2 regions of the Streptomyces sp. NPDC039609 genome follow, and region 1 is predicted to be linked to the other one. Evidence: riboswitches for the same ligand, from Rfam matches in the RefSeq annotation. Region 1 holds a riboswitch; the other holds the start of a gene.
What was found. Region 1 has a riboswitch for cobalamin ahead of ACZ561_RS31390 (ribonucleoside-diphosphate reductase subunit alpha). Riboswitches for the same ligand answer to the same signal wherever they lie in the genome.
Positions count from the first base shown of each region.

Region 2: it holds a riboswitch for cobalamin, as region 1 does, so the genes downstream of both, metE (5-methyltetrahydropteroyltriglutamate--homocysteine S-methyltransferase) here and ACZ561_RS31390 (ribonucleoside-diphosphate reductase subunit alpha) in region 1, are expected to answer to the same signal.

Region 1 covers NZ_JBVIUJ010000012.1:193,972-208,321, reverse strand. Annotated here, with positions in the region: gene mctP (monocarboxylate uptake permease MctP) at 1-721, shown strand, start outside; gene ACZ561_RS31395 (GNAT family N-acetyltransferase) at 805-1,308, shown strand; cobalamin riboswitch at 1,362-1,486, shown strand; gene ACZ561_RS31390 (ribonucleoside-diphosphate reductase subunit alpha) at 1,615-3,978, shown strand; gene ACZ561_RS31385 (ribonucleotide-diphosphate reductase subunit beta) at 3,978-4,994, shown strand; gene def (peptide deformylase) at 5,077-5,706, opposite strand; gene ACZ561_RS31375 (tetratricopeptide repeat protein) at 5,776-6,756, opposite strand; gene ACZ561_RS31370 (HD-GYP domain-containing protein) at 6,836-8,134, opposite strand; gene ACZ561_RS31365 (HD domain-containing phosphohydrolase) at 8,131-9,708, opposite strand; gene rsrA (mycothiol system anti-sigma-R factor) at 9,852-10,157, opposite strand; gene ACZ561_RS31355 (sigma-70 family RNA polymerase sigma factor) at 10,154-10,810, opposite strand; gene ACZ561_RS31350 (alpha/beta hydrolase family protein) at 11,036-11,674, opposite strand; gene ACZ561_RS31345 (SOS response-associated peptidase) at 11,713-12,528, opposite strand; gene ACZ561_RS31340 (M50 family metallopeptidase) at 12,637-13,323, shown strand; gene aroA (3-phosphoshikimate 1-carboxyvinyltransferase) at 13,352-14,350, shown strand, end outside.
Region 2 covers NZ_JBVIUJ010000003.1:642,934-657,283, forward strand. Annotated here, with positions in the region: gene ACZ561_RS11940 (DUF2264 domain-containing protein) at 1-1,211, opposite strand, end outside; gene ACZ561_RS11945 (S28 family serine protease) at 1,249-2,577, opposite strand; gene ACZ561_RS11950 (polysaccharide lyase 8 family protein) at 2,598-5,003, opposite strand; gene ACZ561_RS11955 (M60 family metallopeptidase) at 5,027-6,370, opposite strand; gene ACZ561_RS11960 (LacI family DNA-binding transcriptional regulator) at 6,566-7,690, opposite strand; cobalamin riboswitch at 8,253-8,481, shown strand; gene metE (5-methyltetrahydropteroyltriglutamate--homocysteine S-methyltransferase) at 8,657-10,981, shown strand; gene ACZ561_RS11970 (acyl-CoA thioesterase) at 10,986-11,414, shown strand; gene ACZ561_RS11975 (hypothetical protein) at 11,496-13,829, opposite strand; tRNA gene ACZ561_RS11980 (tRNA-Pro) at 13,832-13,903, opposite strand.

The DNA of each region.
Region 1 (14,350 bases):
GATGCTGGGCCTGCTGGCGCTGCTCGGCTTCATGGCGATCGCCGCCGGCGTGAAGGTGACCAACGGTCAGCTCGCGATCCCGCAGCTGTTCGAGAACATGTTCCCCGACTGGTTCGCCGGCGTGGCCTTCGCCGCCATCGGCATCGGCGCGCTGGTGCCGGCCGCGATCATGTCGATCGCCGCCGCCAACCTCTTCACCCGCAACATCTACAAGGACTTCCTGAAGCCGGACGCCACGCCGGAGCAGGAGACCAAGGTGTCCAAGCTGGTGTCGCTCCTGGTGAAGGTCGGCGCGCTCGCCTTCGTCCTCACCATGGACAAGACGGTGGCGATCAACTTCCAGCTGCTCGGTGGCATCTGGATCCTGCAGACCCTCCCGGCGCTGGTCGGCGGTCTGTTCACCCGCTGGTTCCACCGCTGGGCGCTGCTCGCCGGCTGGGCCGTCGGCATGGTCTACGGCACGGCGGCGGCGTACGGCGTGGCCAGCCCGACCCAGAAGCACTTCGGCGGCTCGTCCGCCGAGATCCCGGGCATCGGCGAGATCGGCTACATCGGCCTCACCGCCTTCGTGATCAACGTGATCGTCACCGTCGTCCTCACCTTCGTCCTGAAGGCCGTCAAAGCCCCCGAGGGCGTCGACGAGACGTCTCCGTCGGACTACACGGCGGACGCGGGCGACTCGGGCGTGAAGCCGCTGCCCAAGGTCGGCGCCGGTCACTGACCGTTCCGGTCCGCGCGAGGGCCCGGGGTCTCCGAGAGGAGACCCCGGGCCCTTCGCCGTGTCCCCGAGGCAGACTTCACCCCATGGACTTCACCATCAGGGCGGTACGGCCCGAGGAGTACGAGGCCCTCGGCGAGGTCACCGCGCGCGCCTTTCTCGACGACGGACACCTCGACTTCGGCGAGGACGACTCCTATCTGCATGTGCTGCGGGACGTGGCCAGGCGGGACGCCGAGGCGGAGGTACTGGTGGCGGTGGACCGCGCCGGGACGGTGCTCGGCGGCGTGACCTTCGCCATGGGCGGCGGGGAGTGGGCCGACATCGCGGGCGAGGGCGAGGCCGAGTTCCGGATGCTCGCCGTGGCGAAGGGCGCGCGGGGCCGGGGTGTCGGCGAGGCGCTCGTACGGTTCTGTGTGGAGCGGGCCAGGGAGACCCCGGGATGCCGGCGACTGGTGCTCTCCACCCAGTCGACCATGGCCTCCGCGCACCGGATCTACGAGCGGATGGGCTTCGTCCGTACCCCAGAACGGGACTGGAAACCGCTCGCCGACATGGATCCCCTGTACACGTACGGCCTGGAGCTCTGAGCCGCCAACGACACAACATGTGGGGGGTGCTTCGAGGAGCGCCCCCCACATGTATGCTCATGCTCGCTGTCCTCGCAGGGGAATCCGGTGCAAATCCGGAACTGTCCCGCAACGGTGTGGTTTCTGTGTGCTTGCACGCCGGCCGAGTCCGAAGACCTGCGGACAGCGCGCCCGGTCCTTCCGTTCCGGGTGCACAGACGTCCGGGCCTCGCGGAGTGGGCCGCGGCGCGGCGCTGCCCTGCGTACGGGCGCGCCGCCGCCCGCCTTCCCCCGCCGGCCCCGAGCCGAGCGAGGGAGAGCCCCCACGTGACCATCGCGCCCGCCGATCCGGCCGCAGCGATCGAGAGCGACGGACCCGGGACCGTACTTCTGCGGACCCTGACCGACCTCACCGCCGATCTCCCCGACACCGACCCCGGCAAGGTCGCCGCCGCCGCGCTGCGTGGCCGCAACGCCGGTTCGGACGAGGCCGAGCTGCGCGAGCTGGCCACGGAGGCGGCCGCCGGTCTGATCGCCGAGGACCCCGCGTACTCCCGGCTCGCCGCCCGGCTCCTGACCATCACCATCGCCGACGAGGCGGCCGGACAGGGCGCGTACTCCTTCTCCGCCTCGGTCGCCGTCGGTCACCACGAGGGCCTGATCGCCGACCGCACCGCCGAGTTCGTCCGGCTGCACGCCGAGCGGCTCGACACGCTCATCGACGCGGACGCCGACGACCGCTTCGGCTACTTCGGTCTGCGCACCCTCTTCTCCCGCTACCTGCTGCGCCACCCGATCACCCGCAAGGTGATCGAGACCCCGCAGCACTTCATGCTGCGCGTCGCCTGCGGCCTGGCCGAGGACGACTCCACCCGCGCGCTGGACGAGGTCGCGGCGCTGTACGGGATGATGAGCCGGCTCGACTACCTGCCCTCCTCCCCCACGCTCTTCAACTCCGGCACCCGCCACCCGCAGATGTCCTCCTGCTATCTGCTGGACTCCCCGCTGGACGAGCTGGACTCGATCTACGACCGCTACCACCAGGTCGCGCGTCTGTCGAAGCACGCCGGCGGCATCGGGCTCTCGTACTCCCGCATCCGCGCCCGCGGTTCGCTGATCCGCGGCACCAACGGGCACTCCAACGGCATCGTGCCGTTCCTGAAGACGCTCGACGCCTCCGTCGCCGCCGTGAACCAGGGCGGCCGGCGCAAGGGCGCGGCCGCGGTCTACCTGGAGACCTGGCACGCGGACATCGAGGAGTTCCTGGAGCTGCGCGACAACACCGGTGAGGACGCCCGGCGTACGCACAACCTGAACCTCGCGCACTGGATCCCGGACGAGTTCATGCGCCGGGTCAACGCGGACGCCGACTGGTCGCTGTTCTCCCCGGCCGACGTGCCCGAGCTGGTCGACCTGTGGGGCGAGGAGTTCGACGCCGCGTACCGGGCCGCCGAGGCGAAGGGCCTGGCCCGCAAGACCATGCCGGCCCGTGACCTGTACGGCCGGATGATGCGGACCCTGGCCCAGACCGGCAACGGCTGGATGACGTTCAAGGACGCCTCGAACCGTACGGCCAACCAGACGGCCGAGCCGGGCCACACGGTCCACTCCTCCAACCTCTGCACGGAGATCCTGGAGGTCACGGACGACGGGGAGACGGCCGTCTGCAACCTGGGCTCGGTCAACCTCGGCGCCTTCGTCCTGAACGGCTCCATCGACTGGGAGCGGCTCGACGCGACCGTCCGTACGGCCGTCACGTTCCTCGACCGGGTCGTGGACATCAACTTCTACCCGACCGAGCAGGCCGGCAACTCCAACGCCCGCTGGCGCCCGGTGGGCCTGGGCGCGATGGGTCTCCAGGACGTCTTCTTCCAGCTGAAGCTGCCGTTCGACTCCCCCGAGGCACGCGCGCTGTCCACCCGTATCGCCGAGCGGATCATGCTCGCCGCGTACGAGGCGTCCGCCGACCTCGCCGAGCGCAACGGGCCGCTGCCGGCCTGGGACAAGACCCGCACGGCGCGCGGTGTGCTGCACCCCGACCACTACGACGTCGAGCTCAACTGGCCCGAGCGCTGGGCCGCGCTGCGCGAGCGGATCGCCGCCGTCGGGATGCGCAACAGCCTCCTCCTCGCCATCGCGCCGACAGCGACCATCGCCTCGATCGCGGGCGTGTACGAGTGCATCGAGCCGCAGGTCTCCAACCTGTTCAAGCGCGAGACGCTCTCCGGCGAGTTCCTCCAGGTCAACTCGTACCTGGTCGACGAGCTGAAGAAGCTCGGCGTGTGGGACGCGCAGACCCGTGAGGCGCTGCGCGAGTCCAACGGCTCGGTGGCAGGCTTCACCTGGGTCCCGGCCGAGGTCCGCGAGCTGTACCGCACGGCGTGGGAGATCCCGCAGCGCGGCCTGATCGACATGGCGGCGGCCCGTACGCCGTTCCTGGACCAGTCGCAGTCCCTGAACCTGTTCCTGGAGACGCCGACGATCGGCAAGCTGTCGTCGATGTACGCGTACGCCTGGAAGCAGGGCCTGAAGACGACGTACTACCTGCGCTCCCGCCCGGCGACGCGGATCGCCCGCGCGGCCCAGGCCGCGACGCCCACCGCCGCCACCATCCCCGTCCAGCAGGTCGCCGACCCCGACGCCGTCGCCTGCTCCCTTGAGAACCCCGAGTCCTGCGAGGCCTGCCAGTAATGAGCTCCAACGAACAGAAGAACCTCCTCGACCCGGGCTTCGAGCTGACTCTCCGCCCCATGCGCTACCCGGACTTCTACGAGCGCTACCGGGACGCGATCAAGAACACGTGGACGGTGGAGGAGGTCGACCTCCACTCGGACGTCGCCGACCTCGCCAAGCTGACGCCGGGTGAGCAGCACATGATCGGCCGTCTGGTCGCGTTCTTCGCGACCGGTGACTCGATCGTCGCCAACAACCTCGTGCTGACGCTGTACAAGCACATCAACTCCCCCGAGGCGCGGCTGTACCTCTCGCGCCAGCTGTTCGAGGAGGCCGTGCACGTCCAGTTCTATCTGACGCTGCTCGACACCTACCTGCCCGACCCGGAGGACCGCGCCGCCGCGTTCGCCGCCGTCGAGAACATCCCCTCCATCCGCGAGAAGGCGCAGTTCTGCTTCAAGTGGATGGACTCGGTCGAGAAGATCGACCGGCTGGAGACGCAGGCCGACCGCCGTCGCTTCCTGCTGAACCTGATCTGCTTCGCCGCGTGCATCGAGGGCCTGTTCTTCTACGGCGCCTTCGCCTACGTGTACTGGTTCCGGTCCCGCGGTCTGCTGCACGGGCTCGCAACCGGCACCAACTGGGTGTTCCGCGACGAAAGTTGCCACATGGACGCCGCTTTCGCGTTCGTCGACACCGTACGGCAGGAAGAGCCCGAGCTCTTCGACGACGAGCTCGGCCGACAGATCACCGCCATGATCAAGGAAGCCGTCGAAGCGGAACTGCAGTTCGGCCGCGACCTCTGCGGTGACGGCCTCCCCGGCATGAACACCGAGTCGATGCGCGAGTACCTCCAGTGCGTCGCCGACCAGCGCCTCGTACGCCTCGGCCTCTCCCCGGTCTACGGCTCCGACAACCCCTTCTCCTTCATGGAACTCCAGGGCGTCCAGGAGCTGACGAACTTCTTCGAGCGCCGTCCGTCCGCGTACCAGGTGGCGGTCGAGGGCTCGGTGGACCTGGACGAGGACTTCTAGGTCCCGGCCGCAGATGACGAAGGGCCCCGCTCCGGGGGGAGCGGGGCCTTCGTCATGCACTCGTACGAGAGCGGGAGCGAGATCAGTCGTTCGGGACGGTCTCGTAGCGCGGGGTGCCCTCTTCCATCTGGCGCAGCGCGTCCTTGCGGTCGCGCTTGGAGAGGCGGTCGATGTACAGGTAGCCGTACAGGTGGTCCGTCTCGTGCTGGAGGCAGCGGGCGAAGTAGCCGGTGCCGCGGACCTTGATCGGGTTGCCCTGGGCGTCCTGGCCGTGGACCTCGGCGTAGTCCGGGCGGGCCAGCGAGGCGTACGCGGTCGGGACCGACAGGCAGCCCTCGTTGGAGTCGTCCAGAACGCGGCGGTCGGCAGGCAGGTCCTGGAGCACCGGGTTGACGACGACACCGGTGTGCCGCACGCCCTCGTCGTCGGGGCAGTCGTAGACGAAGACCTTGAGGTCCACACCGATCTGGTTCGCGGCCAGGCCCACGCCCTCGGCCGCCTTCTGGCTGGCGAACATGTCGTCGATCAGGGCGGCGAGCTCGTCTCCGAACTCGGTGACCTCCTTGCACTCCTTGTGGAGCACCGGGTTGCCGACGACCGTGATCGGGCGCGCCGTGCCGCGCTCGCGGTACGCGAGCTCACGCGCCTCGCAGTCCTCCGTGTCGACGACGAAACCGTCGTTGATCTGCTCGTCAGTCTCCTGCTGCGCCATTCCGCCGCACGCCTTCCTCAGAACCCCAGTCGATGGTCCCGTACAGCCTAAGGGCAGGATCCGGGCAGTTCAGCAGACCTCTTCGAGATCCCGCCACTCGCGGTTGTCGGGGCTGTCCGCCACCCAGCCGTCGAGGAGCCCGCGGACCAGGCCGACGGGCGCGGCGATCCCGCACTCCCGTTCGGGGACCCAGAGCTCGCCGGGCGAGCGGTGACCGAGGGGGCCGGGGTGTCCCGGTTCGCTGTGGTCGTGGGGGTCGAGATGCTCGCCCTCGCCCTCGGCGCTGGGCATCGTCGACTCGGAGCAGGCGCGACAGAGCAGCCGGACCGACGAGGACCAGTCCTCGGCGGCGAATCCGGCGTCCGCGGCGAGCTGCTCCAGGGCGTCGCGGTCGGCCTCGGTGGCGGCCTCCAGGAGGACCACCCAGGTGGGGACGGGCGAGGGGGCCCACAGCTCGATCTCGTCGAAGACGGGGTAGGAGGGGCCCGCGGTGGTGGTGCGCTCGCCGTTGGGCACGCCGTCGTGGAGGACGACCTCGCCCCAGCGCCGGCCGGAGGACGGCAGCGGGATGGACAGCACCTCGATACGGGCCGGGTCGAGCCTGCGGCCCCACACGACCTCGGCCTCGCCCTCGGGCGAGAGCCGGACGGCGGCGCTGCCGAGCTCCATGCCGGCGGGCTCACCGGTCCCGGAGGAGGCCCCGGGCACCTTCAGCCCGTACGCCTGCCAGGCGCGGCGGGCCAGCGGCCAGTCCTGGAGCGCGGTGGCGGCGATGCCGACATTCCACCAGTCCGGGGCGCCGGTCTCCTTGTCGAGGAGCGCGACGGCGCGCAGCCCGGCGGCCCGCGCCTGCTCCCAGTCGTGCCGGAACTTGTGCAGCAGCGCCAGGTTGAACCAGGACTCCGAGAGCCAGGGCTCCAGATCCGCCGCGCGCGTGAGCAGCGCACCCGCGTCCTCGTACCGGCCGTCGCCGATCAGCGTGAACGCGCGGTCGGTGGCCTGCCGCCACGAGGCGGAGGGCCGATGCCGTACCTTCCCGAAGATCCTCACGATTCCCGCCTGCCGGTCGCTTCACCCTCTTGTTCGCATCCAACCATGCCCGGTTGGACGCGCGCTCATTACCCATGGGTTACCCAGGAGGGACAGGGGTGACGCCGCCCCTTGCCAGGACTCTGGCGAGGGATTCCACGACCTTCGGCTGATGGTCGCGGGCCGTGGACAGGCGGAGCCTTTCGAGGGCGGCGAGCGCCCCGCCGGCGCTGTGGCCCGCGAGGTCGTCGTAGGCGTTGACGGTACGGACGATCCGGGCGGGCAGGGGTTGGTCGCGGTACGGATCGGCCTGCCGTTCCACGACGACGGCCACGGCCGCGGGGACCCCGGTCTGGCGGACGACCGCGCCGCCGAGGAGGGCGATCCGGCGCTGCTCCTCGGCCGGGAGGAGAGCCGTGGCACCCTCCGGGACGGGGTCGACGAGGGAGAGCTGCCCGATGTCGTGCATGAGCGCCGCGTACTCCAGGACGGTCAGCTCGGACCCGGAGAGCCCCAGCTCGCGCCCGACGGCGCCGCTGAGGGCGGCGACGCGGTGGGCGTGGCCGGGCGCGGTGTAGCCGGCGATCTCGGTGGCGCGGGCGAGGGAGGCGATGGTCTGCCGGTTGGTGGTGCGCACGGCCGCGTAGCGCCGGAAGGAGACCTGGGTGAGCAGCAGCGGTACGCAGAAGACGGGCAGCGCCCAGAGCCCCGCGGCGGCCACTCCGAGGGCCATCACGGTGCCGGTGGCGCAGACCGCGGAGCCGATGCCGAGGAGGGCGCGGAGCTCGTCGCGCAGGAGGGGGCCGTACGGGATGGGGGTACTTCCCGTACGCCGCAGGGCGCGACGGGGGAGGGTGCGGGCCCGGAGCATCAGGGCGGCGAGCACGGCGTCGCACAGGGAGGTGAGGACGAGCAGAAGCAGCAGGTAGAGGGCGTAGGAGGGGCCCTGGCCGAGGTAGTGGGTGAGCTCGCCCGAGTTGTAGAGCGGCTGGAAGCAGAGGGCGGCGAAGGCCACCGTGAGAATGCGCCGCTCCAGGTGGTGAAGGCCGGGGCCCTTGCCCCGGGCGATGTGCGGAACGATCCCGGCGAGCCCCGCCGCGACGACGACCGCGATGACCTGGAGCACGCCGTGGGTGGTGGTGCGGCCCCCGCTCTCGCCGAGCAGGGCGTACGCGAGGGCTCCGGCGGCGGCGATCGGCGCGGGTTCCCTGCCCCGGAGCTCGCCGAGCACGGGCGGGGCGCCCCAGCGGGCGAGCTCGCCGAGCGCGATGAGCACGCCGAAGGCGAGGGCGTGACCGGGCTCGTCGATCCCGTACCAGAGCGTGGAGGCGAGTCCGGCGACGGTGAGGACGAGCGCGGTCCCGTGGACCGCGCCGACGGTGACCGCCCCGGGCCTCATGCGCGCCGACCGGGCGGGACGTGGGCCTTCGGCGCAGAGGGGCCCGCGCGGCGGGCCTCGGCGCCGCGGGCGCGAGCGGCCGCGGACGGGACGGCGTCCGCGCGGGGCGCCCGGACGTGGGGAGGAGCGGGGGCGGGGGCGGACGGGTTGCCCGTGCCGGGGCTCCGCGCGGGATCGGGCGGGTCGCCGGCGCCGGAGATCCGCACGGGATCCGGCGGGTCGCCCGCGCCGGAGATCCTCGCCGGCGGAACGCCCGCGCCAGGGAGCGGTGGCTCGTCGGCGGTGACGGCCGTCTGCCAGCCGTGAAGGTCGAGCGCCCGGACCAGGGCCCGTACCATCCGCGGGTCGAAGTGCGTGCCCGCGCACCGCTCCAGTTCCGCCACCGCCGTCCCCACCGGCCGCGCCCTGCTGTAGCACCGGGTCGACGTCATGGCGTCGAAGGCGTCGGCGACCGCCACCACCCGGGCGAACTCCGGGATCTGGGCGCCCCTGAGCCCGTACGGGTAGCCGGTCCCGTCCATCTTCTCGTGGTGGTGCAGGATCGCCGCCCGTGCCTCGCCCAGGAAGCCGATGCCCCGGACCATCTCGTGTCCGTACTCCGGGTGCAGTTCGATGATCCGGCGCTCCTCGGGTGTCAGCGGTCCGTCCTTCGTGAGCACCCGGGTCGGTACGCCGAGCTTGCCGACGTCGTGGAGGATCCCCGCGAAGCGGAGGATCTCCAGGCGCTCCTCCGCCATGCCCAGCTCACGGGCGATCAGCACGGAGGCCCGGCCGACCCGTTCGCTGTGTCCCCGGGTGTACTTGTCCTTGATGTCGACGGCCTGGACCAGGGCGCGGATCGTCGCCTGGTGCGCGGCGCTTTCGCGGTGGTACTGGGCGAAGATCCAGCACGAGATGTACATCGGCAGCAGGACGAAGAGCGCGGCGACGGGGCCGTACGTGCTGCGCCACAGCACCGCCATCATCAGCCCGGCGAGTCCGTGCACGGCGTGCGGGGCGAGGGCGCGGACGAAGAGGCCGCGCCAGGCGGTGCCCGGGGCGAGGCCCTCGGCCGTCGTCCGGATTCCGCCGTCGAGGGCGGTCAGGACCAGGCAGAAGGTGAGCGCGGAGGCCCCGGCCGGCAGCAGGACGTACGGGAAATCGGGGGTGTGCTTCCCGTGGCCGAGGACGTCGTCGCAGCTCAGGACGGCGGCGACCAGGGACGCGGTCCAGACGGCGAGCACGAGCTGACCGGCCCGCCACAGTCGGCGTACGCCGGCCGGCCGCTGCTCGACGCGGGAGAGCAGCGCTCCGGGCAGCGCTGTCAGCGCGGCGGCGGAGGGCGGCAGGAGCAGCGCCGAGGCCAGCAGGACCGGAAAGAACGATCCGGCTCCCAAGGGCACCGAGCCGCCCAGCGCCCGGCCGAGCAGCGGGCAGCGGCCGGGCAGCTCGCACCCGGCGTAGAGGGCGGCGAGCAGCGCGACGGTGCCCCAGGGGGTCTGCGCGCCGGGGTGCAGGGCGGGCAGGACGCACCCGGCGGCGCCGAGGAGGGCGCAGCCGATGTACACCCGTGCCGCTCGCGGAATCGCCATCACGCCCATCACGCCTGTCACGCTAGCGAGTTGGACGGCGCGTGAGGGCGGTCGGCGCACGATTCGCACCATCGGGTGATACAAGCTGATGAACGCCTGAGGGCCGTCGCGATCACCTCGCGACGGCCCTCAGGCGGGATCGGCGGTCACTCCTGGGCGGTCGCCGTGATGTCCATGTCCTGCTCGGGCACCAGCTGGCCGGAGCGGATGAGGTCGATGCGGCCCATCACCTTGGCCCGCAGATCGGTGGGCACGTCGTCACTGCCGCAGCACCGCTTGACGAGCTTCTTCACCGCCTGCTCCAGGCCGTACTTCTCCAGGCACGGGGAGCACTCCTCGAAGTGCACCTCGAACTTGGTGCAGTCACTGTCGGGCATCTCATGGTCGAGGAACTCGTAGAGATGATCCAGGACCTCTGAGCAATCCGTCTCGTGCGGCTCTCCGCAGCTCATGAGCCCGAGCCTTTCAGATCGTTCGACGACTCTCCGGCGCCCGCGGGAACGAGCCCGCGATCACGGGCGTAGTCCTCGAGCATGCCGCGCAACTGGCGGCGGCCCCGGTGCAGTCGGGACATCACCGTACCGATGGGTGTACCCATGATGTCCGCGATCTCCTTGTACGCAAAGCCCTCGACATCCGCGAGATAGACGGCGATGCGGAATTCCTCGGGGATCGCCTGGAGCGCTTCCTTCACGTCGGAGTCCGGCAGGTGGTCGAGGGCCTGGGACTCCGCGGAGCGCAGACCGGTCGACATGTGCGACTCGGCGCGGGCGAGCTGCCAGTCCTCGATCTCCTCGGCGGCGCTGCGCTGGGGCTCACGCTGCTTCTTGCGGTACGAGTTGATGAAGGTGTTGGTCAGAATGCGGTACAGCCACGCCTTCAGATTCGTACCCTCGCGGAACTGGTGGAACGAGCCGTACGCCTTGGCATACGTCTCCTGCACCAGGTCCTCGGCGTCCGCGGGATTGCGCGTCATACGCAGCGCGGCGGAGTACATCTGGTCGAGGAATCCGAGGGCGTCCCGCTCGAAGCGCGCGTTGCGCTCCGCGGTCGTCTCCTCGGGGCCGTCGTCGGTCCCTGTGTCGGTCCCAGTGACCGGACCCACCTCCTCCAACGCTGCGGCGAACCCGAATGCGGACCCGCTCGATTCGGAGGATAGACGAGGAACCGCTCCGCCCGCCGCTCGAATAGGGGCGGCCTTGGGAGCGGGCAGCACTGTCCAGTCGAGGTCAGCGGCCTGCGCGCGCTCGGGGCAGATGGTCGAACCCATGCGACGGACTCCCTCTTCCTTGCTCTCACACCGACATGCGTGACAACCGTGGTCGCACGCTCAACATTCCCGGAGTGACGCGACCCACGAAGTGACTTCTTCGACGATGAGTTCGACGGTCCCGTCCGGTGTGACGGGGGCGCGTTTGGCGACGGCGAAGCTGTGATCGCCGTACGGGACCTCGACGAGTCGGTACGGCCCTTCGGGGAACTCCTCGGGCTTTCCGAAGGAATCGTTGCCGCCCTGGACGACCAGAGTGGGCAGGCCCGTCCCGAGCAGTTCATCGGCCCGGGAACGCTCCGGCCGGCCCGGCGGGTGCAGCGGGAAGCTCAGGGCGAGCACGGCGGCGGCCCCGAGCTCCTTCCCGGTCCGGCAGGCGACCCGGGCGCCGGCGCTGCGACCCCCGGCGATCACCGGGAGGCCGGGCTTCGTGAGCGCGGGCCAGATCCCGCGCCATCCGACGTCCAGGGTCTTCGGCGCGGGTGCCACCTTCTTCCCGGCGACCCGCCACGGCTGCTCGACGAGCGCCACCGTCACCCCCCGCGCCGGCAGCCTCCCGGCGAGGGCCTGGAGGTCCCGCGCCTCGATCCCGCCGCCGGCCCCATGGCTGAGGGCCAGGACCGTCCACGGCTTCTTGCCGGGGTGCCAGGTGATCCGGGCGTCCCCGGCGTCGGTCGTCACGTTCTCGCTCTTGGTCACGCGCCCATCCTGCCGCGCGGGACCGTCCGGGGCGGCGCTCAGAACAGCGTGCCGACCTCCGGGCCCTCCAGCTCGGTCAGGAGCTCCGGGCCGTTGTTGCGGACGTTGCTGACCGCCGTGGCCACCGGGTAGGCCCGCATCAGCCCCTCCGGCGGGGCCGCGAGCATCCCGCGCAGGTCCTCCACGTCCGTGTGCCGAGGGTCCAGCCAGGCGTCCCAGCGGTCCGGGGTCAGCATCAGCGGCATCCGGGGGTGGATGTCCGCGAGCGAGTGGGGACCCTCCTCCGGGGCGACGCCCAGCGGTCCCTTCTCCGCCTCCGTCGTGATCACGGAGCACGTCACCCACCACGCCGACGGGTGGTCGTCGGGCAGCGTGCGGTCGCGCCAGAACTCGTAGAGTCCGGCCATCGCGAAGACCGAGCCGTCCGCCGGGGTCACGAAGTAGGGCTGCTTCCGCGGCCGCTTCTTCTTCCCCTCGACCTCCAGCTCCCGCTCCCCCGAGCCGGTCACCCACTCGTAGTAGCCGTCGGCGGGCAGGATGCACCGCCGCGCGGAGAAGGCCCGCTTGAACGACGGCTTCTCGGCGATCGTCTCCGCCCGCGCGTTGATCATCCTGGCAGCGCCCTCCGGCGACTTCGACCAGGACGGCACCAGGCCCCACTTCAATGTCCGCAGCTGGCGAACCGGGCGTGGTGAATCCGCGTCTTTCAGGGGGCGTTCCAGGACCGCGTAGACCTCCTTGGTCGGGGCCACGTTCCAGTCGGGAGCCAGGGTCTCCTCGGGCTCCCACTTCTCGACCTCGAAGACACCCACCAGGTCCTCGGGCCGACGACTCGCTGCATACCGTCCGCACATACGTGCCACACTGCCACTCCCTCCCGTCTCCCGACCACCACCCCGCAACGACGGTGCTTCGCACCGGCACCAGTCTGATCCGACCCCGCTGAGGAGCCGATCCAGAAAATGAACGAAGTCCTCGGCACGCAGCCCGCCCCGGAAGAGTGGCTGGTGATCGTCACCGGCGTGGCCGCGCTGCTCGTCACGGTCCCCCGCGCGATATGGCGGCTGTCCCGCAACGCCATCACCATCGCCCACGAGGGCGGCCACGGTCTGATCGCCCTCCTCACCGGCCGCCGGCTGCAGTCCATCCGGCTCCACTCGGACACCAGCGGCCTCACGGTCTCCCGCGGCCGCCCGACCGGCATCGGCATGATCCTCACCGCCGCCGCCGGTTACACCGCCGCCCCGCTGCTCGGCCTCGGCGGCGCGTGGCTGCTGGCCGACCACCGGGTCACGCTGCTGCTCTGGCTGGCCACCGCGCTCCTGCTGGCCATGCTGGTGATGGTCCGCAACGCGTACGGGATCTTCACCGTGCTCCTGACCGGCGCCGCGTTCCTCCTGGTCTCCTGGCTGACCGGCCCGGACGTCCAGTCGGCGTTCGCGTACTCGGTCGTCTGGTTCCTGCTCCTCGGCGGCGTCCGGCCGGTCTTCGAGCTCCAGGGCAAGCGGCGCCACGGCGGCGCGCCGGACTCGGACGCCGACCAGCTCGCCCGTCTCACCCATGTCCACCCGGCCCTCTGGCTGTTCTTCTTCCACGCCGTCTCGATCTGTTCCCTGATCGGCGGAGGCCGCTGGCTGCTGGGGCTGTAGTCGGTGCGGGCCCCACTAAAGTGAGGGCATGACCGAAACCTCCTCGCACACCGACCTGCAGACAGACCCCTGGCCCGCCCCGCACGCGAGCGGTCCTGTCGACGCGACCGTCACCGTGCCCGGATCGAAGTCGGTCACCAACCGCGGCCTGGTCCTCGCCGCGCTCGCCGCCGAGCCGGGCTGGCTGCGCCGCCCGCTGCGCTCCCGCGACACGCTGCTGATGGCCGAGGCGCTGCGCACGCTGGGCGTGCGGATCGAGGAGGGCGTGGGCCCGGACGGTACGGGCGAGGCGTGGCGGATCATCCCGGCCGCGCTGCGCGGCCCGGCGACGGTGGACGTCGGCAACGCCGGTACGGTCATGCGCTTCCTGCCGCCGGTCGCGGCCCTCGCCGACGGCCCGGTGCACTTCGACGGCGACGCCCGTTCCCACGAGCGGCCGCTGAACGGCGTGATCGACGCGCTGCGTGTGCTCGGCGCGCGGATCGACGACGACGGGCGTGGCGCGCTGCCGATGACCGTGCACGGCGGCGGGGGGCTGGACGGTGGCCCTGTGGAGATCGACGCCTCCTCGTCCTCGCAGTTCGTCAGCGCGCTGCTGCTCTCCGCGCCGCGCTTCAACCAGGGCGTGGAGGTACGCCACGTCGGCGCGAACCTGCCCTCCATGCCCCACATCCGGATGACCGTCGACATGCTGCGCGTGGTCGGCGCCCAGGTCGACGAGCCGGAGACCGGGGGCGAGCCGAACGTTTGGCGGGTCTCTCCCTCGGCCCTGCTCGGCCGGGACCTGACCGTCGAGCCCGATCTGTCCAACGCCCAGCCGTTCCTGGCCGCGGCCCTGGTCACCGGTGGCCGGGTCACCGTTCCGGACTGGCCGGCGCGAACCACTCAGCCCGGTGACGCGCTGCGCGAGATCTTCACCGAGATGGGTGGCTCCTGCGAGCTGACCGAGGCGGGTCTCACCTTCACCGGCACCGGCCGGATCCACGGCATCGACGTCGACCTGAGCGAGGTCGGCGAGCTGACACCC
Region 2 (14,350 bases), on a different contig from region 1:
TTGTGGTCGCTGCCGTGGTTGACCAGCCTGACGATGCCGTCGTGCCGGGTGCCGTGCAGCAGCCAGCCCGGTACCGGAAGGGCGGTGTACAGGTCCGCCTCCTCGACGGGCAGCGGCAGCTCGCGTGCTGTCCACACCTCGTGTTCCGGCGGCAGCAGCAGCCCGAGGAAGCCCTTGCTCGCCCAGTAGGGAGAGGCGGGTCCCGAGTAGGGCTGGGTGCTGGGCAGGAAGGTGTCGTACCAGCCGAGCGGGAGCAGTCCGCGTTCGTCGGGGACCCCGCGCTCGGTGAAGTGGCGTACGGCGCCGGACGCGAGACGGCGGGTCAGACCGGGGGCGTACGGTGTGGCACCGCTGAGCGCGCCCATCCAGACCGGGGCGACGGCGGCGTACCGGTAGGCGAGTGAGCGGCCCTGGTGCACGGGCGCGCCGTCGCCGCCGAAGAAGTGCGCGTATCCGCCGAGGAACGCGGTGAGGCGCTCCTTGTGGACCTTGGCACGGTCGCCGTCCTCCTCGCCGGCGATCCGCGCCCACAGCAGCGGGTACAGATGCAGGGCCCAGCCGTTGTAGTAGTCGAAGTTGCGGCCGTCGCCGTCGGTGTACCAGCCGTCGCCGAGGTACCAGTCGTCGATCCGGTCCAGACCGCTGACGATGTCGTCCTGGGCGTACGGTGCGCCGACGGAGGCGAGGAACTGTTCGGACACGACCTGGAAGAGCCGCCAGTTGTTGTCCCAGGTGCGGTGGCCGACGAAACCGGAGAGCCAGTCGACGACCCGTTCCTGGACCCGGGTGTCCAGCCGGTCCCAGATCCAGGGGCGGGTCTCGTGCAGAGCGATGGCGACGGACGCGGCCTCGACCATCTGCTGCGAGCAGTCCGTCAGCCGGGGCCAGGCCTCGCCGGACGCCGGATCGGTGCCGGCCGCCAGGCCGGTCGCGTACCGCTCGACGAGCCGTGGGTCCACGTCCCCGCCGGCTCCCGCGATCCGGAAGGCCGCGAGCAGGAAGGTCCGCGCGTACCCCTCGAGGCCGTCGCAGACCACGCCCGACCAGCTTGCCCGGCCCGGCAGCCGGTACTGGGCGAAGCCGGGGGTGGCGTACGGAGCCACTCCCGCGAGCAGGGCGTCCGCCACCGCCTCCCAGTGCGCGCGGGTCCACCCGGTGCGCGGCGAGAGTACGCGGTCGGTCGCCGGGAGCTGCACGTACGGTGCGGGCACGGGGCGCCTCACTTCCTGTGGTTCGGGGGTGGCCTGGCTACTCGGCGGCGGCCCAGCGACGGATCGTGGCCTCGGCCGCCGCGCGGTCCTCGGGCGTGAGCTTGGAGACCAGGGCCGAGTGGTTGGTGTTCGGTGCGACGAAGAGGTGGGAGTCGTGCTTGCTCGGCTTGAACCTCTCCGCGCTCCACGGGTCGTTCTGGCCGTAGACGAACATCATCCGCTCGCCGCGGGTGCGGACCCAGTGATCGACGTCCCGCGTGGCGTCGTTGTCGTATCCGCCGCGGAGCTCCGCGGGGAGGAGCGAGTTGGGCTGGTAGAGCCCCGGGTACCGGCGGACGTCGCGCAGGTGCTTGAACTTCAGATCGGCCCAGCCGAGCTGGGTGGCGGCCTGCCGGTAGTACGGGCCGACGCCCGACGGTGAGCCCGATCCGTCGTGGTAGACGCTCAGGCCGTGACCGAGCGACCAGGTCCACAGCTCCTCGTCGCCGGCGGCCCGCGCGTCCGGCACGGTGGCGCAGTTGTCGGCGGTCCCGCTCTGCCAGAAGTTCCACACCTGGTCCAGGACCGAGAACTCGTAGGCGCGGTCGGCGGAGCCGAGGTGGTGGAAGGTGTAGCCCTTCTGGGCCGCGTTGGCCTCGAAGCGGGGCAGCAGGGCGCCGCGGCGCACCAGCATCTCGCGCTGCACGGCGTTCAGGGCGGCCCGGCACTCGGGGGTGCCGACGGAGTCGAAGAACGTCTCGTAGGTCTGGTCGTCCTTGTTGACGGCGTCGTTGGGGGCCACGTACGCGACGACGGCGTCCAGGTCCTGCGGGTAGTGGCGCTCGTGGTAGACCTGCGTCATGCCGCCCTTGCTGGCGCCGGTGCCGATCCACTTGGCGGTGTACAGCGTCTTCAGGGCCTGGACGAGGGCGTGCTCGTCGGTGGCCTCCTGCCGGATGTCGAGGTCGTCCCAGTCGACCTGGTCCGGGCGGGAGGTGCCGAAGAAGCGGTGCTCGACGCTGACCTGGTTGGCGTCCAGCAGGGTGGTGATCTCACGGGTGGAGGTGGCGAGGGTGTAGCCGCCGGTGTAGAGGACCATCGGGGCCGCGGTCGATTTGTGCCAGAGCGTCAGCCGCTGCTCGAAGGTCCCCTTCGCGGGGTTCCGGTGGTCGACGGGCTGGGTGAACGTCAGGGTGTAGTAGGGGTGGCCGCTCTTCTCTCCCACGGAGACCACGGTGAGTCCGGGTATTCCGTCGAGCTGCTGCCGGATGTCGGTGACGGTGTACCCATCGGGCTCCGCGGCGGCGGCCGGGCCGGCCCCGGCCAGTAGGGCGGAGCAGCAGACCAGGGCGGCGGAGATCAGGGCGGCGGTGCGCTTCGCACGCAAGGGAATGTCCTCTCGACGGGTCAGTGGAGCTCGGCGGTGTGGGTGTGGCCCCGGGAGCCGCCGACCTGGACGGTCAGAACGGGCCTGCGGCCCGTGGTGACGGTGACCGTGTCGTCGGCGCTCTTGACGCCCTTGACCGCCCAGGGCAGTTCGAAGGTGAGGGTGGTCTCGGTGCGTCCGGGGTCGGCCACGGCCACCGAGACGCTCCCGCCCCGTCGTTGGATCAGGATCGTGCCGGGCCCGCTCGCGGTGATACCGGCGGCAGCGGACGCGGTCCAGAAGTGGGCGGCGATCAGCCCGAGCCGTGGTACGCGCACCGCCTGCGCCTCGGGGGTGTTGGCGACGATGTCGACGGGGCGGGAGGCCGCCCAGGCTGCCGTGCGCACCACTCCGTGGCCCGGCAGCAGCACATAGGCGTAGCCGGTGTCGGTCGGGGAGACGCCGTGGTCGAGCCAGAGCGTCGCGTAGCGCCGGGTCAGCACGTCGGCCGAACCCCCCGTGTCCGCACCGGTGTTGATGTCACGCCAGGCCCCGGTGCGCTCCTCGCGCAGCACGCTCAGATCGGCACCGCCGGGGAAGACATAGCCGCCGACGCCTTCCAGATGTGCCCATCGGGCTCCCGGGATCATTGCGGAGCGGCCGAGGCCATCGGACCGCGCCCGTCCGTCGACGACGAGCCTGTCGGTCCCGTCTGCGTGCAGATTGCGGTTCTCCACGATCGTCTCGACCGTGCGTCCGTCGGAGGCCGTGATCCCGGCGCCGAGGGCGACCACCGCGTCGTCGAGGCAGAACCACGCCTTGCGGGCCCGCAGGGTGCTCCCGGCCGCGATCAGCTCCATCGCGGCGGCTCCGTGGCGCCCGCGCAGCACGGCTCCGCCCGCGACGGCGTTCGTGGGCTTGTAGGTGCTGGTGCCGGGTGCGCTGCCCGCGTCGGCGCGGGGCCGGGTGTCCACGGTGGTTCCCGGGAGCCGGTACGGGTTCACGGTGGGCCAGAAGCCGTCCGAGAACTGGGCGCGGTCGTCGCCGTAGAGGTACGTCATTCCGTCGCCGGTGTACCAGCCGTGCAGGTTCTCGCCGTTGCCCGCCTCGTAGGCGGCGATCCGCCTGGACGACAGGCTCAGGGCCAGCGTCCAGTCGTCGCGGCGGTGCACGATCCGGTCCATGTCGGCGAAGACGCTGTGGCCGACGGCGGGTGGGGCCGTGGGAACCGCGGGATCGGCGAGGACGGCTGCGGCCCGCCGGAGCGCGGGGACGGTGGCGAGCGGCAGGTACGGGGTGTCGGTGTTGCGGCGGATCCAGCCCTTGGCGATCGCACGCCAACTGGCCGCGTACTCCGGGGGTGCGCCCGTCGCCAGGAGCAGCATGTTGGTGGTCGTTCCGGCGCCGGTGTGGAAGTCCCGTTCCCGGTCGCGGGAGATCGCCCGGCCGCGTACGGCGTCCATCATCAGCCCGTCGAAGGTGACGGCGGCGAAGCTCCGCTCGACGGCTTCGTGGATCACCGCGATGCCGCTGTCGGTGATCCTCCACTCCGAGCCGGCGAGCAGGGCGACGAGGTAGGCGACCCGGCTGAGCAGGACGTTGCCGTACGTGCCGGTGTAGGCGACGTTGGAGTGCTGGACGAACGAGCCGTCGGGGTAGAAGCCGTCGCCGGAGGTGACGTACCTGAACAGGCTGTTCCGGCCCGCGTCGCGTACGTCGGACAGTCCGTCGCGGGCCAGCGCGAGCTTGTCGGCGCTGTGGCCGACGATGCCGCGCAGGGCCACGATCGCCGCCTTGTCGGCCCGGTTGGCCCCGGTCTCGGCGAGGGACGGGCTGTTGGTGCGGCGGTCGGGGTTGGCGCAGAACCGGTCCACGACGGCGCAGTAGGCGGCGATCCGGTCGGCGGGGATGCGGTCGCCGAGCAGGACGCAGACGTCCATGAGGTTGCGGGGCGCGCCGATCTCCCAGAACCACCAGTTGCCGGACTCGGGCTTGGCGGGGTGGTAGGCCGTGTCGTTCAGGAAGGCCAGTGCCTCGACGACCGCGGCGGCGACCTGCTCGTCACCGTGCAGGGTCGCACCGGGAGTCGCCCAGGCTGTCGCCAGGGTGAGCAGTCGCCCGTACGAGAGGCTGAAGTTGGCCGGTGCGGTGACGGGGGCGAGGTCGGTCCACAGTGCGGCGCGGGCGGCGGTGCGGTCCAGGGTGGTCCATGCTGCCGCCGCCGAGGTGTTCAGGGTGGCCAGCGCGGTGGCGTAGACCGGGTCGGTGGGGTCGATGGCGCCGCCTGTGGCCAGCTCTGCGGCGCGGGCTCGGAGGGTGTCGAAGGGGTCGGTCGTCGCACCGCTGGTCTCGGCGTGCGCCTCTCCCGCGCCCGGGGCGAGCGGGAGGAGGAGGGCGCCGATTCCGGCGGCGAGCAGGGTGCGTCTGCGGGGAGTGAGGTCGTGCATGGCGGTCCCTCCCGGACGGGGCGTCAGTCGGTCAGCGTGCTGGGGTCGACGGGGGGCGTGGGCAGGTTCAGCGCGGCGAGTTCGGCCCGGCCCGTGGCGTCGATGGGGAAGGCCCAGCGGTCCAGGAAGAACGCGGTGAGGTCGTGGCCGGCGACGCGGCTGGAGTACGTGGCGAGCGCGCGGTAGCGCTTGGCGGTCTCGGTCCAGTCGGACTGGGGGTTCTCCTCGCGGACCAGCTTGTGCAGTCGGGGCCAGAAGTCCTCGCCGAAGGCGAGCTCCAGCTGACGCAGCGGGACGAGCTTCTCGTACGCGCCGAAGGACCTCTCGTACGCGAGTCCCGCCGTGCCGAACTTCGCCTGGGCCGAGCGGAAGTGGTTCAGGCCCGTGGCCGCGTCGACGGTGAGGAGGTTCGACGGTTGGCCCAGGCTGCGCTGCGCCGCCAGGGAGTAGATGTTCACGGTCACCTCGGTGAGACCCGAGGGCTTGTACGCCATCTGCTGATGCAGGTGTCCGAGCTCGTGGTACAGCCCCCAGCCCCGGGTGCGCAGGCCCTCGACGGTGGTCAGCCGGTCGAGGTAGGCGCGCGGGAAGCCGTTGTAGCCGTGGGTGGCGTAGGCGCCGACGCCGGTGGGGACCTTGGAGACCTCGGTGAAGTGGTACGGGCCGGCCTTGCGGCGGTGTGTCGGGGAGCTCCCGTCGAGACCGCTGACGGCGGCGTGCGAGGCGATGACGGTCTCCAGGAGCCGCAGGAGCGCGTCGTGGTCCTCGTTCCGATGAAGGAGGGCGCCCTCCCGGGTGAGGGTGAGGATCGTGTGCGGCGCCGTCAGCTCCACGTAGGGGACGTCGGTGAGCGCGTCCAACCGGGCCTGGTAGTCGGCCTCGGTGGTGCGGCCCAGTGCGTACGTGGGCATGGGCACCGCCCCGGAGCGGAACCCGACCCCCGCCCGCTCGCCGTCACCGGCCAGCGTCAGGTAGACGGGACCGCCGTGGGGATCGACGACGGTGTTGGCGCCGGGCTTGAGCGCGTGGGCGCGCGGCTCGGTGAGCGTGCCGTAGTAGTCCCAGAGGCCGATCCACAGGGTCGGCACGAGACCGTCGTACGGCAGGACGTTGAGCGTGACCTCGGCGCCGGGCGGCGCGTACAGGCCGGTCGCTTGGAACTCGCTGCCGCGCAGCGCCTGGGCGAGCCGGAGTCGCTCGCTCTCGGCGGCGGGGCGTGCGGTCACCGTGATCGTGCACGCATGGCCGGTGGCGGTGGCGGCCGCGGTGGCCGCGTGCGCCGGGGCGGCGCCCAGCAGGCCGGCGGTGCCGGCACCGGCCAGGCCCGCGAGGACGGAACGACGGTTGAGCGCAGGGAGGTGGGGCATCCGGTCTCCTCGGAGAGGGCAAGGGCCTGGCCTCTGACTGCCCGACAGGATGTAAGCGGTTGCTATGCCGAGGCAAGAGAAGACGCAATGTTTCTACGGGTTTCTATGAACCCGAAAGGAACCAGCGGAGCCAAGGACGGTAAACGTTCTCTCCCGCAACTCCGCCCCGGGCCGTCCCCTGCGCTCATCCCTGCTTCACACGGGGCGGGCCCGCCGGGTGCGCGTCGCCTTCGGCGGGGCCACCGAGTCGCGCACCACGATGTGCGTACCCAGCCGGTGCACCCCCGTCGTGGGCGCCCGCCAGGCGTCGTCACCGTCGTCGCCGTCGTCCCCGGGGGTCGCGAGCCGCACGGCCTGCCGGCCCATCTCCTCCAGCGGGATGTGCACGGTGGTCAGCCGCGGACGCATCTCCTGCGCCACGGGCACATCGTCGTAACCGACGAGGGAGACGTCCTCCGGGATCCGGGCGCCCGCCTCCTCCAGGGCCTGCGCCGCACCGGCCGCCACGATGTCGTTGGCGGCGAAGATCGCGGTGAAGTCGAGGCCCTCGGCGAGGAGTTCGGCCGTCCGGCGATAGCCGAAGCCTCTGCTGAAGGCACCGGTGTGCACCAGACCGTCATCGGGCGTGACGCCGCGCAGTTCGAGGGCTCGACGGTATCCGGCGAGGCGGTCCAGCGTGGTCGAGACGGCGGGCGGACCGCCCAGGTAGAGGATCCGCCGGTGCCCTTGCGTCAGCAGGTGGTCGGTGATGGCGAACGCACCGCCCTCGTTGTCGTACTCCACCGCCGCCGCGGGGACCCGTCCCCCCAGCGAGGGCCGGCCGCAGAGCACCAGGGAGGAGCCCCCGGCGTGGAGCTCCTCCGCGCGGCGGGTGAGTTCCGCGGTGTAGGCGCGGTCCACGACACTCCCTCCGACCAGCACGACCACGTCGGCACGCTGCTCGTGCAGGAGGTCGACGAAGGCGAGTTCGCGTTTGGCGTCGCCCTGCGTGCAGCAGACCAGGCAGAGCCGACCCGTGCGCGCCGCCTCGCGCTCCACGCCGCGCGCGATGTACGCGAAGAAGGGGTCGACGATCTCGCTGACGATGATCCCCACGGTGCGGTTCGAGGTGCCGGCCAGGGCGCGGGCGTGCGCGTTCACGACATAGCCGAGCTCCCGCATCGCGCCCTCGACCCGGTCGCGGGTCGCCTGCGCCACCGGATAGTTGCGGTTCAGCACCCGTGAGACGGTCGCCGTCGACACACCGGCGAGTGCGGCCACCTCCCGGATGGTCGCGCGCCGCGAATCCCCCGCCGCCACCTGCCGAGCACTCCCGTTCATCGGTGCCGCCTCCTCACGTGCGGCTGGAGCCTATACGAACTCCGTCGCCGCTGTTCACGGGACGTGGACGAGCCCCGGGTCGGCTCTCATGCCGTCGGGGCCGCCAGGACCCGCCGAATACGGACCACCGTCCGGAACAGGACCAAAGGTGTCACCACGGCGCCCACGACGGTCACCGGGAGTGTCACGGAAGCCGGGTGGATCCCCAGGACGCACACGGCCGAGTGCAGGGCGGCGTGACGGTGAACGACGGGGTCGACGGCGTCGTTCAGAACGGTGCAGGCGGCGATGTGCAGCCCCGTCCCTCACTTGGGACAACCCTCGGAGCACGTCGTCCGCGTGCCGGCACGCGGGCGCGCCAGGAGCCTACCGGTCACGAACCACGGTGCGTGGCCCAGGACTTCGGTGGTCCCGCCACCTCCGGCACAGGCGGGGAACCGTCGCGCGGGCGGCACCGGACACTCCGTTCCCCCAGGGGTGGCGGCGCGCCGCCACGCAGCGCGTGTGTCTCATTTCACCGTCCGGTATATGAGTCACTCGCACCGTTCCACGCCCGCACGGCTACGCTGCCCGTGCAGCTGGTTCGCCCCGTCAGCCAGGCGGGACGCGTCGTAAGAGGGAACCCGGTGGGAATCCGGGACTGCCCCGCAGCGGTGAGCGAGAACGACCGCCGTCATACGCACTGGGCCCGCGAGGGTCTGGGAAGCGACGGCCAGTAGGTGTCTTGTACGGCTTCCGTACGACGAGACGTGCTCGCGAGTCCGAAGACCTGCCCGTTGCCCGCACGCGACCGTTCGCGTGCGGTGATCCCGGTGACCTCGTGGGCGGGTCGGCGTGCACAGCAGGACGGATCGGCCGCGCGTACCTCGATGTACGCCCGTGCGGTGGTCCTTCCGGTTCGTCACCCCTTCGCTCGCGACTCTTCGGGTCTGTCTCATGACACGCAAGCTCGCGAAGGAGAGTTACGTGACAACCGAGTCCGCGGCCGCGGCAGCACGGGCCACCGTGTACGGATACCCCCGCCAGGGTCGGAACCGAGAACTGAAGAAGGCCGTCGAGGGGTACTGGAAGGGCCGGGTCGGCGCCGAAGCCCTCCGGGAGACCGCCCGGGAGCTGCGCGAGACCAACTGGCGGGAGCTCGCCGACTCCGGCATCCACGAGGTTCCGACCGGTGACTTCTCCCTTTACGACCACGTGCTCGACACCAGTGTCATGGTCGGCGCCGTCCCCGCCCGCCACCGCGCCGCCGTCGAGGCCGACCCGCTCGACGGGTACTTCGCGATGGCCCGCGGCACCGAGGACGTGGCGCCGCTGGAGATGACCAAGTGGTTCGACACCAACTACCACTACCTCGTCCCCGAACTGGGTCCCGACAGCGGCTTCGGCGCCGACAGCGCCAAGCAGGTCGCCGAGCTGAAGGAGGCCCTCGCGCTGGGCCACTCGGCCCGTCCCGTCCTGGTGGGGCCGGTCACCTACCTCCTGCTGGCCAAGCCGGCGCCGGGTGTCGCGGAGGACTTCGAGCCGCTCACCCTGCTCGACCGGCTGCTGCCGGTGTACGCCGAGGTGCTCGCCGACCTGCGCGCGGCGGGCGCCGAGTGGGTGCAGCTCGACGAGCCCGCCCTCGTCCAGGACCGCACCCCCGCCGAGCTGAACGCCGCCGCCCGCGCCTACCGTGAACTCGGCGGCCTGGCCGACCGGCCGAAGCTGCTGATCGCCTCCTACTTCGACCGGCTGGGCGAGGCGCTGCCCGTGCTGGCGAAGGCCCCCGTGGAGGGACTCGCGCTCGACTTCACCGATGCCGCCGCCGGGAACCTCGCGGATCTCGCGGCGGTGGGCGGTCTGCCGGGCAAGCGGCTGGTCGCCGGAGTCGTCAACGGCCGCAACATCTGGATCAACGACCACCAGAAGTCCCTGACCACCCTCGGCACCCTGCTCGGCCTCGCCGATCAGGTCGACGTCGCGGCGTCCTGCTCGCTGCTGCACGTCCCGCTGGACGCCGCGGCGGAGCGGGACATCGACCCGCAGATCCGCCGCTGGCTCGCCTTCGCGCGCCAGAAGACCGCGGAGATCGCCACGCTCGCGCGCGGCCTGTCCCAGGGCACCGGTGCGATCGCCGCCGAACTCTCCGCCAACCGTGCCGATCTGGCCTCGCGGGCGAGCTCGGCGATCACCAACGACCCCGCCGTACAGGCCCGCACGGCCGCCGTCACCGAGTCCGACACCCGCCGTGCCCAGCCCTACGCCGAGCGCGCGGCCGCCCAGCGGGCCCACCTGAACCTGCCGCTGCTGCCCACGACGACCATCGGCTCCTTCCCGCAGACCGCCGAGCTGCGCACCGCCCGCGCCGATCTGCGCGCCGGATGGCTCGACACGGCGGGCTACGAGGAGCGGATCAAGGCCGAGATCCGCGAGGTGATCGCCTTCCAGGAGAAGACCGGCCTCGATGTCCTCGTGCACGGCGAGCCCGAACGCAACGACATGGTCCAGTACTTCGCCGAGCAGCTGACCGGCTACCTCGCCACCCAGCACGGCTGGGTCCAGTCGTACGGCACCCGGTACGTCCGGCCGCCGGTCCTGGCCGGCGACATCTCCCGCCCCGCGCCGATGACGGTGCGCTGGACGACGTACGCACAACAGCAGACGTCCCGCCCCGTCAAGGGAATGCTGACCGGCCCGGTCACGATGCTGGCCTGGTCCTTCGTCCGTGACGACCAGCCGCTCGGCGACACCGCCCGCCAGGTCGCGCTCGCCCTGCGCGACGAGGTCGCCGATCTGGAGGCGGCGGGCACGTCGGTGATCCAGGTCGACGAGCCGGCCCTGCGCGAGACGCTGCCGCTGCGCGCCGACGCCCACGCCCCGTACCTCGCCTGGGCCACCGAGGCCTTCCGCCTCACCACGGCCGGCGTCCGTCCGGACACCCAGGTCCACACCCACATGTGCTACGCCGAGTTCGGGGACATCCTCCGGGCCATCGACGACCTCGACGCGGACGTCATCAGCCTGGAGGCCGCCCGCTCCCACATGCAGGTCGCGGACGAGCTCGCGGGGGCCGGGTACCCCCGGGAGGTCGGCCCCGGCATGTACGACATCCACTCACCGCGCGTCCCGGAGGAGGCGGAGGCCGTCTCTCTCATCGAGCGCGCACTGCTCTCCGTCCCCGCCGACCGGCTCTGGATCAATCCCGACTGCGGCCTGAAGACGCGCGGCTGGCGAGAGGTCCGGCCCGCCCTGGAACACATGGCCGCGGCGGCCCGCCAGGTCCGCGGTCGTCTGCCCCGCACCGAGGGATGAGCACATGAACACCCGTACCACCGTCGGCGATCGGGCCCACAAGGCACCGGCCGATTCCCAGGTGACCCTCGCCCACATCATGAGCGAGCACGAAACCAACCTGTACGGGACCATCCACGGCGGCGTCGTCATGAAACTCATCGACGACGCGGCCGCGGCAGCGGCGGGCCGCCACGCGGACGGCCCCGCCGTGACGGTCTCCGTCGACCGGATGACGTTCCTCTCCCCCGCTCGCGCCGGGGACCTGCTCACCGTCCACGCCGAGCTGTGTCACGCGGGCCGGACCTCGATGGCCGTCGCCGTCGGCGTCACCGCGGAACGCTGGAACGCGACCTCCGGTCCCACGACCGAAGTGGCCACCGCCCGGCTGACCTTCGTCGCGATCGATGCCGAAGGCCGTCCGCGCCCGGTCCCCGGGCTGAAGGAGGAGTAGCGGCGGACGGCCCCGGCGGGGGTGGCGGGTGGAACGACCCACCGGCCCCTCGTCGCCGGGGCCGTCTCCGAGGAGCGGCAGTCACCGGGGCAGGGTCGCCGGCGCGAGGAGCCAGTGCCCGCCGGTGGTCCAGCCGAGGAGCCGGCGCCCCCGGCCGTCGTCGAGCCGGCCGCCCGCGTCGAACTCGCGGCCGTCCGCGACGAGGCGAAGGCCGACGACGGCCGGGGCGAGCCGGTCGGCTACGTGCGTCGGGTAGCGCGAGGCCTGGTCGTGCAAGCGGGCGAGTACGCCTGCCTGCGCCGACGGTTCGCACAGCGACAGGTGGAAGAGCATCTGTCGCCAGGCGTAGGCCGCGTCCTTCACGGTGGCGAGCGGTCGCGGATGGCCGTGCAGCCGTGATGTCAGGCGACAGACCGCGTGGAAGCACCGCAGGGCGAGCACGTCCCAGCCGTCCTCGGGGCGGATGCCGGCGGCGTGGACGAGGGTGGCCAGGTTGTGGGTGGTGAGGATCTGCGCCTGCTCGATCACCTTGCCGTTCTCGGCCACCGACCATGAGCCCGGACCTCCGGCCCGTTCCACGCACAGCGCCGCGAACCCGGGCGAGGTGCGTGCCTCGTACGGCCGGAGCGTGTTCTCGCTCGCTTCCACGAGGGCCAGGTCGCGGACCGCCGTGTAGTCGATGCCGTAGTACCGCTCGTACAGCGATCCGCCGAGAAGTTCGGCCGCGACACGCGCGGCCTTGAGGAACTTGGGGCTGAACGAGCCCATGAAGATGTCCGCGGCCAGCTCCTCCACCAGCGGCGCATCGAGATCCGCCTGCCGGGCGAGGACGGACAGTTCACGCACGAGCGGGTTGGGCAGGATCGTTCCCGGGAAGCCCCGCACCGCGGTCTCCCCCAGCTCGCGGAGCGCGTCGTGCGCGGCCTGCCGGCCACCCTGGTCGTCCTGGGCGTCGGCCCGGCGGCCGGCCACGGCTCGTACCCACGGCAGCTCCTCGACGCGGACCTGCCGCTCCAGGTTGAGCAGGAGCAGGGAGCGACGGTTGCGGAAGGCCCGGTAGTTGGCCGTCATCAACGTCCGCAGCGCCCCGTCCGGGTACATCCGGGCCCTCGTCGCGGCCACCAGCTGGGGCACCAGCTCGGCCAGTACCTCGGCGGACGGCACGACCCCCCGCTCCACGAGCGTGGCGAGCGGCGCGCTGAGCGTTCCCTCGACCACCCGGCGGATCGAGGTCGGAAGCTCGGCGCCGACCGGCACCCCGGACTCCCTGGCCTCCCGCGCGGTCACGTCGGCGACCAGCGGGGCGATGTCCTCCGCGCCGGTCTCCTGCGGGAGGTCGGCGAGCCTCCGCCCCACCAGCTGTGCGACCGCGTGATGCGAGGGGAGTGCGGCGTGCTCGGCCTGCTCGCGGCGCAGGGCGGTGTGCCGCTCGGAGCCGGGCAGGCCCCGACGGCGCACCATCGCCTCGACGGCGGTGCGCAGCAGACCGAGGCGGCGTGCGTCGAGCGGGCGCCGGGCGACGCTCTCCTCGAGGGCTCCGACCAGGATGCCCATGTTGCCCTTGGGGTCGCGGTGCTTGCGGCAGCGGGTGTGCTCCGCGGCGAGGGTCCGGTAGCGGGCGAGCAGGGCGGCGCCGCGCTCGTACCAGTGCTCATCGGGTACGCGGTCGGCACCGACGGTCTCCAGCCAGTGGCCGAGCAGTTCGTCGGAGAACGGGTTCCAGACGGTGAGCGCCTCGCGCTGGGTCTCCACCGGCTCGTTGGGGAGCCTGCGCTCCAGGGTCGCGCGGGCGTCGGCGACCGTGCGCCGGTGCACGGTCCCGGTACCGATGGCGCGTACATCGGAGGGGCGCGGAAGGAAGCGCAGCGTGTCGGCGTGCGGTGCGAGCTCGCCGACCAGCTCGACCGCGGCGGTCACCTCGTCGGCGCGTGCCAGCCACGCCACGGCGAGCAGCGCGGCCTCCTCCGGCAGCGTCACCTCGTAACGGCCGTTGTCCAGCAGATCCATGAGCCGGTCGAGACCGGGTTCGGTGAGGCAGTGCGCGAACAGGGACCCACGCGTCGCCGGAACGCCGAACCGCTGAGCGGCCTCCTTCTCGTACGGCTGGAGCGGTCCCGCGGCGCTCGCGGCGCCGGTGGCGAACCCGCCGTGCACGACTTCGGGTGTCACCCACGCGGGCAGGCCGGCCACCGGCGTCCGTGATCCGATCGTCAGACGGCCTTCGGCGATGCCCGCCAGTACGGCGCGCCAGCGCCGGCCCCGCTCGGTCGCCCGGTCACGCGTGGCGTCGTCCTGGTGGGTGACGGCGGTCGTGAGGGCCTTCGCCAACCGACCGGCCGCGTAGGCGGAACCCCCGGCCACCATGGAGGCCCGGTCCGGGATCTTCGTATGCTGCTGCTCAGCGTCGTCGTCCATAGCCGACATGGCGGGTTCCGCCCCCGCGCCCTCCAGGTCCCGAGCCTGGCGCTCTGCTGCTGAGCTACATGTCGATGACCGGACCCTACGACCACCGCGGTCGCTCACTCAATCGGAATTCGCACAAGGTCAGACACCTCACGTTGCTGTGCCGTCAAGTTCTCGGGCCGCGCTCTCGAACAGCGACGGGCTCGCGGATAGCCTTGCCGCATGATCGAATCGTCTTCTGTCCAGCGCTCTTTGCCGACGTGGGACCAGGTGGTCGCGTTGCGGGACTTCATCAGCGGACGGACATACGACGCCGCGGTCCCCACGATCCGACTCAACGGAGAGCCGCCCCACGCCCCTGGGTCCTCTCTTGCGCGGGTGGCAGAGGTGAACGGGGCTCTCTACCAAGTCACCTCCCACCTGTGCAGTCGGCTGTATACCGAACTGGCGTCGGATCGTCCTGGACCCATCGCTGAGGCGTCGTGGGATGCCCTCATGTCGATGGCCGAGGCGTGGCGAGAGGACCCGGAGCT